Regions from separate parts of the Brachybacterium aquaticum genome, predicted to be linked through region 1. Evidence: predicted binding sites of a transcription regulator. Region 1 holds the regulator's gene; the other holds the start of a gene.
What was found. The regulator HrcA, encoded in region 1, represses chaperone genes, less so after heat shock. The targets are predictions, from matches to a motif close to TTNGCACTCGNNNNNNNCGAGTGCNAA.
Positions count from the first base shown of each region.

Region 1 (4,288 bases):
GCGTACGGGTCCGCCTGGGCGAACGGGTCGTGGGGGTGGAGCGCGGGGTCCGAGGTGGGCGATCCCTCCTCCGCCGGCTGTGAAGCGGCGGGGCCGCCCGTGCCGGGCTGGTCGATGTCGAGGGGGTCCGAGGCGGGGGTGCCGGGCTCGGAGCCGTACGGATCGTGCGGGTGCGGAGTCTGGCTCATGATTCCTTCTTCGTCTCGGGCCGGCGCCGGGCCGACCTGCTGGGTGATGACCTCACCCTAACGAGGGTCGTGCGGGCCGCTCATCGTGGAGGTCCGCCGCATACGCCGGGGGATATCCCCCATTCAGTCCCCGTCGACCGTCACGAAATCGATGAGCTCCTCGATCCGCCCGGACAGGGTCGGCTCGACGTCCGCGTAGGAGCGGACCGTGGAGAGGATCCGCTTCCAGCCCAGGCCGATGTCCGCCTTGTCCTCGTGGGGCCAGCCGAGCGCGGCGAGCGTGCCCACCTTGATGTCGGTGCCGCGGGGGATGTGCGGCCACTGGGCAAGACCCACCCGGGCGGGCTTCACCGCCTGCCACACGTCGACATAGGGGTGGCCGAGCACGGTGACATTGCCGCGCGCGCCCGGCAGCGCCATCACCTCGGCGGCGATGCGGGACTCCTTGGAGCCCTTCACGAGATGGTCCACGAGGATGCCGAGGCGCCGACCGGGGGAGGGGCCGAACTCGGCGACGCGCTCGACCAGGTTGTCCGCGCCCTCGAGCTGCTCGACGACGATGCCCTCGATGCGCAGGTCGTGGCCCCACACCTTCTGCACGAGCTCGGCGTCGTGGGTGCCCTCCACCCAGATCCGCGAGGCGCGGGCGGTGCGGGCCTTCGCCCCCTCGACGTACACCGATCCCGAGGCCGAGCGCTTGCGCACGGGCGCGGCGGAGCGGGCCACGGGTCGGGTGAGCACGACGGGCTTCCCGTCGATCATGAACCCGGGGCCGAGCGGGAAGGTGCGGCGCCTGCCGCGGCCGTCCTCGAGCTCGACGATCAGCTCGCCGGCGGTCTTCTCGACCCGGGTGATCGCGCCGGTGAACCCGGTCGAGGCCTCCTCGACCACGAGATCGCGAGCGGCGGGCACCTCCCTCGCCACGGGGCGGCGGCGGTGGTGCGCGGGCGGGCCGGAGGACAGCACGTCGGCGCCGTACCGGTCGGGGAATCGAGCGGAGGGGGAAGACACGGCGGACACTGTATCCCCGTGGCGAACGCCTCCCCGCGCAGCGCGCCGGGGACGCGTAGGATTGGCACTTGGCACCGGAGAGTGCCAGATTGGGTCAGCAGGACGACCGAACCAGCAGGACGACGGAAGCGACAGGACATGCCGCGGCAGGACGAGAGGCAGGAGGACCGCCCCATGGACGCCCGCAAGCTCCAGATCCTCGGCGCCATCGTCGAGGACTACGTCTCCACCCGCGAGCCCGTCGGCTCCAAGTCGCTCCTCGAGCGGCACGAGCTCGGCGTCTCCGCCGCGACCGTCCGCAACGACATGTCGATCCTCGAGGAGGAGGGGCTGATCCACCAGCCCCACACCTCCGCAGGACGCGTCCCCACCGACAAGGGCTACCGCGCCTTCGTCGACCACGTCGCGACCGTCAAGCCGCTGTCGGCCCCCGAGCGCCGGGCGATCCGCTCGCTGCTCGAGGACGCCGGCGATGTCGAGGAGCTGCTGGCCCGGACCGTGCGCCTGCTCGCCCAGCTCACCCAGCAGGTCGCGATGGTCCAGTACCCGGCCCGCCGCCAGGCCCGCATCCGCCACGTCGAGCTGGTCAAGGTCGCCGACTCCCTGCTCCTGGTCGTCCTGATCACCGAGTCCGGCCGCGTGGACCAGCGCACCGTGCCCGTGATCTCCGGCAAGCCCGCCGAGTACTACGTGAGCCTTCGCGACCAGCTCAACCGCGTCGTCTCCGGCCGCGAGGTCACCGACCTCGTCGCGCCGCTGGCGGAGTACCTCGAGGCCCTGCCGCAGCCGGAGCGGCCCGCCGCCGCCGAGGTGGCCGACGCGCTCGCGGCCCTCGCCGCGACCCGCGCCGAGGACCGCATCATGATGGCGGGCACGGCGAACATCGCCCGCTCCGCCGAGGACTTCGCCCGCGACGTCGAGCCGCTGCTGGACGTGCTCGAGGAGCAGCTGGTGCTGCTGCGCCTGTTCACCGAGATGCACGTCTCCCCCGGGGACGTGCAGGTGCGCATCGGCTCCGAGCTGCACGACCAGGCCCTGCACCAGGCCGCGCTCGTCGGCGCCGGCTACGGCGCGGGCTCGCACCTGGCGATCCTCGGCCCCAGCCGCATGGACTACGCCGCCGGCATCTCGACGGTGCAGGCCATCGCCCGCTACGTCTCCCGCTTCCTCGAATGACCGCCCCGGCGGGCCCCGCGCCCGCCGCCCGCGGCCACCGACCCCCGACTCCCCCTAAGGACCCACGCCTGTGAACGAGGACTACTACGAGCTGCTCGGCGTCTCCCGCGACGCCTCGACCGAGGAGATCAAGAAGGCGTACCGCAAGCTCGCCCGCACCCTCCACCCGGACGTCAACCCCGACCCCGACGCGGCCGAGAGGTTCAAGAAGGTCTCCCAGGCGTACGAGACCCTGTCCCACGAGGACAAGCGCCGCCAGTACGACATGGGCGGCGGCCCGGGCATGGGCGACTTCCCCCGCGGCGGCGCCGGCTTCGACTTCAACGACATCTTCGACATGTTCGCCGGGGCCTCCGGCATGCGCGGCCGCAACCAGGGCCCCGTGCCCCGCCAGCGCCGCGGCGGCGACGTGCTGCGCCGCGTGAAGATCGAGCTGCGCGACGTCGTCTTCGGCACCGAGCAGCAGGTCGCCTTCCGCACCGCCGTGCTGTGCGAGCGCTGCTCCGGCTCCTGCTGCGAGCCCGGCACCAGCCCCACCCGCTGCACCGCCTGCAACGGCTCCGGCCACGTCCAGCGCGTCCAGCAGTCGCTGCTCGGCCAGATGGTGACCATGGCGCCCTGCCCCACCTGCGAGGGCCACGGCGACGTCATCGACAAGCCCTGCACCGGCTGCTCCGGCCACGGCCGCACCGCCACCGAGCGCACCGTCACCGTGCGCATCCCCTCCGGTGTCGAGAACGGCACCCGCATCCAGCTGCGCGGCGAGGGCGAGACCGGCGAGGCCGGCGGCCCCTCCGGCGACCTGTACGTCGAGCTCTCCGTCAAGAGCCACGAGATGTTCGAGCGCGACGGCGACGACCTCGTCACCACCGTCGCCGTGCCCATGACCACCGCCGCGCTCGGCGCGACCGTGCCCCTGGAGACCTTCGACGGCGTGCAGGAGCTGGACATCCGCCCCGGCTCCCAGCCCGGCGAGGAGGTCACGCTCAAGGGCCTCGGCGTCACCCCGCTGCGCCGCGAGCGCCGCGGCGACATCCGCGTGGTGCTCGACGTGGACGTGCCCACCTCCCTCACCGAGCAGGAGCGCGAGCTGCTGGAGCAGTTCGCCGCCCTGCGCGGGGACGAGGCGGAGCGCCGCAAGGGCCATCAGGGCGGACCGTTCGCGAAGCTGCGCGAGCGCCTCCAGAACCTCTGAGCCCCGCACCGACCACACGCAGGAGCGCTCCGTGCCCACCACCCCACCCGGCTTCCTGATCCTCGACGACGCCCTCGCCGCCGCCCGTGAGGGCGACGCGCTGGTGCTGGACGGCGAGGAGGGCCGCCACGCGGCCAAGGTGGCCCGGATCGGGGTGGGGGAGCAGGTGCTGCTCACCGACCACCCCGGGAGGCAGGTCCTCGCCGAGGTGACCGCCGCCCGCAAGGAGGCGCTGCAGCTGCGCCTGCTCGCGGACCCGTCGGCCGCCGTGCAGCGCCTGCCGCGCCTCACCCTCGTCCAGGCCCTCGCCACCGGCGGCCGCGATGAGCAGGCCGTGGAGTCCGCGACCGAGCTCGGCGCGGACCGGGTGGTGCCCTGGATCGCCAAGCGCTCCGTGTCTGTGTGGCGCGGGGACAAGCTCGCCAAGGGCCGCGCGAAGTGGGAGGCGACCGTGCGCGCCGCCGTCAAGCAGTGCCGCCGCCCCGGCATCCCGGAGGTGAGCGCCGCCGTCACAACGCCCGCGCTCGTCGAGGACCTGCGCGCCCGCGCCGCGGACGGTGCCCTGGTGCTCGTCCTGCACGAGCAGGAGTCGGTGGGGCTGATGAGCCTCGCCCCCGAGCTGCGCTCTGCGAGCGAGTCCGGCATCGAGGAGATCGTGCTCGTCGTCGGCCCCGAGGGCGGGATCGACCCCGCCGAGCTCGACACGATGCGCGAGGCC
Region 1 is NZ_JACHLZ010000001.1:1,261,076-1,265,363, forward strand. It holds gene HNR70_RS05620 (DUF4870 domain-containing protein) at 1-188, opposite strand, end outside; gene HNR70_RS05625 (DUF3097 domain-containing protein) at 312-1,208, opposite strand; gene hrcA (heat-inducible transcriptional repressor HrcA) at 1,374-2,375, shown strand; gene dnaJ (molecular chaperone DnaJ) at 2,446-3,570, shown strand; gene HNR70_RS05640 (16S rRNA (uracil(1498)-N(3))-methyltransferase) at 3,602-4,288, shown strand, end outside.

Region 2 (4,288 bases), 1.0 Mb from region 1:
GGGGGTGGGGTGATGGCGCTCCGTGAGTTCGGGGAAGACCTCGCGTTCGGCTGGCTGGAGCGGAGGTTCGGCCCGGGCAGGCCTGTGCCCTCCTGGCTGTGGAACCTGCTGGACGAGACCTTCCTCTGGGTCGCCGGCGGGCAGCTGCTCCTCGCCCTCGGTGTGCGGCCCGAGAGCGTACGGCGCCTGTTCGTGCTGCAGGACGCCCTCGAGGAGGCGCGGTCCCTCACCGACGGGACGCCCTACGAGATCCCCCGCCTCGAGGGGATTGAGACCTTCGCGGACCTCGAGGAGTTCGAGGACCGCATGGCCGTGCTCGAGGAGCTCCAGCTGGACGACGAGGAGCTGGCACGGCTCGTCCCCGCGCAGACCGCCGCACGATGGGCGGAGGAGTGCCTCCCCGTCGTTCTCGACCTCGTCCTGGAGGCGCTCGACAGCCTGCGCGCCCGGCGCATCCGCACCGAGCTCGTGGGCATCGACCATCGCGCCGCCCGGGCAGTGCTCTAGCGCGCCCGCGAGGTGGTCGGGGCCCTCGACCTGCGCTGCGCTGCCGAGGGCGGGTATCCAGGGCTCGCGGCGCGCATCGCCCAGCTCCACGGGCAGGGAAACCCCTTCGCAGACCTCCTGCGCGACCTCGAGGTGCGCCCCGCAAGCCCCCGTCCCGGCGAGGTCGGGAGGATCGTCTCCGTGGTGCACGACATCCCCCGCGAGACGCTGGACCGCGTCCTCCCGCTGCCCCTGCTCGGCGCGAGGCCCGTGCTCGCCACCGCCCTCTCACGGGTGCTCGCGCAGATCCGCAAGGAGTGGGTGCCACCGGGGGAGCGCGGTGCAGGGCCGGCGAACTCGGGGGCAGTGACCTCCGAGAAGGAGGCAGCGCTCGCGGCCCAGCGCGAAGCGCGCCGCCGCCGGGCGCAGGACCGGGCGCACGACGCGAGGGTGGATGCCCGCGACGCACAGCCCGCGGTGCGTCGTCGTCACCGACTGCAGACGGCCGCCCTCGGGGCGCTGATCGGGCTCACCGTCCTGTGGTGCCTGCTGCTCGTGCTCGCCGCCGTCGACATCGACCTCGTGGCGCTCCTCGGGCTCAGCGCGCCACCGACCCCGCCGTGGCCGCTGCCGACGCTGCTCGCGAGCCTCGCCGCGACCCTCGCCGCCGGAGCGGGAGCCGCGGTGGTGGAGCTCGACGTTCACGAGATCGGGCACCCAGGTCGTCCGCGCGTCCGTCCACCGGAGCGGGAGCGCCACCGTCGAGCCCGCGCGGCGAAGGCGGCACGGGCGACCGTCGCGCTGCTGTTCCTGTTCATGGCCGTGTACTTCCCCGTCGCCTACGGGATCCCCGACGCGCTCGGACGGGACCTCGGGATCCGACTCTGGGCGCAGGAGCATCCCGCCTGGCAGCTCATCCTGGCCGTCGTCCTGCCCCCGGTCGTCGCCGGGGTCGGGGAGAGCATCGGCACCGTTCTCGGAGATGCGCTCGGCAAGCGCCGAGCCCGCCGGGAGGCGGCGTCGGCCGGGATTGCGCCCACGGCTTAGCACTCGTCTTGCACGAGTGCCAACGACCGTCCTAGAGTGGGCGACGTTGGCAGTCAACGGCCGAGAGTGCCAGAGACTGCCGCTGAGGGACCTTCCCCGGTCGGCACCGCGACGACGATCGGGACCGGGTCCCGGCCACCCAAGAACTCATCAGAGTCAGAACTTCATGAAGGAGTGAGCCGCATGTCGGTCTCCATCAAGCCCCTCGAGGACCGCGTCGTCGTCAAGCCGCTCGAGGCTGAGCAGACCACCGCTTCCGGCCTGGTCATCCCGGACACCGCCAAGGAGAAGCCGCAGGAGGGCGAGGTCGTCGCCGTCGGCGCCGGTCGTTTCGACGACAAGGGCGAGCGCATCCCCATGGACGTGAAGGTCGGTGACAAGGTCGTCTTCTCCAAGTACGGCGGCACCGAGCTCAAGTACGGCAACGAGGAGTTCCTCGTCCTGGGCGCCCGCGACATCCTCGCCATCATCGAGGCCTGACCCCCATGGCCAAGGAGATCCTGTACAACGAGGAGGCGCGTCGCGCCCTCGAGCGGGGCGTCGACAAGCTCGCCAACACCGTCAAGGTGACGCTCGGCCCCAAGGGCCGCAACGTCGTCCTCGACAAGAAGTGGGGCGCCCCCACCATCACCAACGACGGCGTGACCATCGCCCGTGAGATCGAGCTCGAGGATCCGTACGAAAACCTCGGCGCGCAGCTCACCAAGGAGGTCGCGACCAAGACCAACGACGTGGCCGGCGACGGCACCACCACCGCCACCGTCCTCGCCCAGGCCATCGTCCACGAGGGCCTGCGCAACGTCGCCTCCGGCGCCGCTCCCGCCGCCCTCAAGCGCGGCATCGAGAAGGCCGTCGAGGCGCTCTCCGAGAAGCTCGGCGAGATCGCCACCCCGGTCGACGGCAAGGCACAGATCGCCTCTGTCGCCTCCGTCTCCAGCCAGGACCGCGAGATCGGCGACCTGCTCGCCGAGGCGTTCGACAAGGTGGGCAAGGACGGCGTCATCACCGTGGAGGAGTCCTCCACGACCGCGATGGAGCTGGACTTCACCGAGGGCATGCAGTTCGACAAGGGCTACATCTCCCCGCACTTCGTCACCGACGCGGACCGCCAGGAGACCGTGCTCGAGGACGCCCAGGTGCTGCTGCACCAGGGCAAGATCTCGGCCGTGGCCGACATCCTGCCGCTGCTGGAGAAGGTCGTCGAGGGCGGCAAGCCGCTGTTCATCATCGCGGAGGACGTCGACGGCGAGGCCCTGTCCACGCTGGTCGTCAACAAGATCCGCGGCACCTTCAAGGGCGCTGCCGTGAAGGCCCCGGCCTTCGGTGACCGCCGCAAGGCCATGCTGCAGGACATCGCGGTGCTCACCGGCGCCCAGGTCGTCACCTCCGACCTCGGTCTGGACCTCAAGACCGTCGGCACCGAGGTGCTCGGCCACGCCGGTCGCGTCGTCGTCACCAAGGACTCCACCACCATCGTGGGCGGCGCCGGTGACGACCAGGCCGTGGCCGACCGCGTCGCGCAGATCCGCGCCGAGATCGAGAACACCGACTCCGACTGGGATCGCGAGAAGCTCCAGGAGCGCCTCGCGAAGCTGGCCGGCGGCGTGTCCGTGATCAAGGTCGGGGCTCACACCGAGGTGGAGCTCAAGGAGAAGAAGATGCGCATCGAGGACGCGGTCTCCGCGACCCGCGCTGCCATCGAGGAGGGCATCGTGGCCGGTGGCGGCAGCGCCATCGTCCAGGCGTCCGCCGTCCTGGACGGCGACCTCGGCCTGACCGGTGACGAGGCCGTGGGCGTGCGCGCCGTGGCCCGTGCGGTCGTCGAGCCGCTGCGCTGGATCGCCGAGAACGCCGGGCTCGAGGGCTACGTCGTGGTGGAGAAGGTCAAGGAGTCGCCCGTCGGCACCGGCCTGAACGCCGCCACCGACGAGTACGTCGACCTGGTCGCCGCCGGGATCATCGACCCGGTCAAGGTCACCCGCTCCGCCCTGCGGAACGCGTCCTCGATCGCGGGCCTGGTCCTGACGACCGAGACCCTCGTGATCGAGAAGAAGGACGAGGACGAGGAGTGAGGTCCTCGCTCATCGCGCGGTGACCGCCACCAGGTGACCGCCGCGCGCTGAGCGCCCGCCGAGCCGAGCTCGGCACTCGCACCACCGGACGGGTGGGCGGATCGGGGAGACCCGGACCGCCCACCCGTTTCGCGTCGCGCGCCGCCGACTGCAGGCACCGACCGCCGGGTCCGCCTCCCGGCGTGGAGCGCTGCGGATGTCCGCCCGAGACCTAAGATGGGAAGGGTCAGTCGGTGCGTGCCGCCCCTCCGGGGATGCGGCGCCCCGGAGCGCCGAGGATCGGAGGAGCAGTGGTGATCAGCACGCCGGATGCCATGTCCCCGCCCCGCGACGGGAACCTCCCCACCAGGACGTACTCCCCGCCCACGGCGGTCGTGATCGGCACCCTGATCGCCGGATTCGTGTTCATGGTGGTGCTCGAGTTCCTCGTGATCATCAGCTTCGTGGGCCAGCGGATGTGGAACCACCCCGATCTGATCCGCGACCCGGTGTTCACCCTGCCGCTCGCGCTGTGGTGGGCGGTGGCGATCGCGGTCACCGTGGTGGTGCTGCGGGTGATCACCGCCTGGCTCCAGATCGACGAGAACGGCTTCGAGCTGCGCAGCCTGTGCCGTCGCACCCGCCGAGCGCGCTGGGACGAGGTCGGCTCCGTCATCGCCGTGCGCGACATCGACCGCGGCGCG
Region 2 is NZ_JACHLZ010000001.1:2,306,536-2,310,823, reverse strand. It holds gene HNR70_RS10355 (hypothetical protein) at 13-507, shown strand; gene HNR70_RS10350 (hypothetical protein) at 520-1,533, shown strand; gene groES (co-chaperone GroES) at 1,717-2,013, shown strand; gene groL (chaperonin GroEL) at 2,019-3,605, shown strand; gene HNR70_RS10335 (hypothetical protein) at 3,899-4,288, shown strand, end outside.
Region 2: a site for HrcA is predicted at 1,580-1,606, ahead of groES (co-chaperone GroES). Genes of this name have one in related genera too.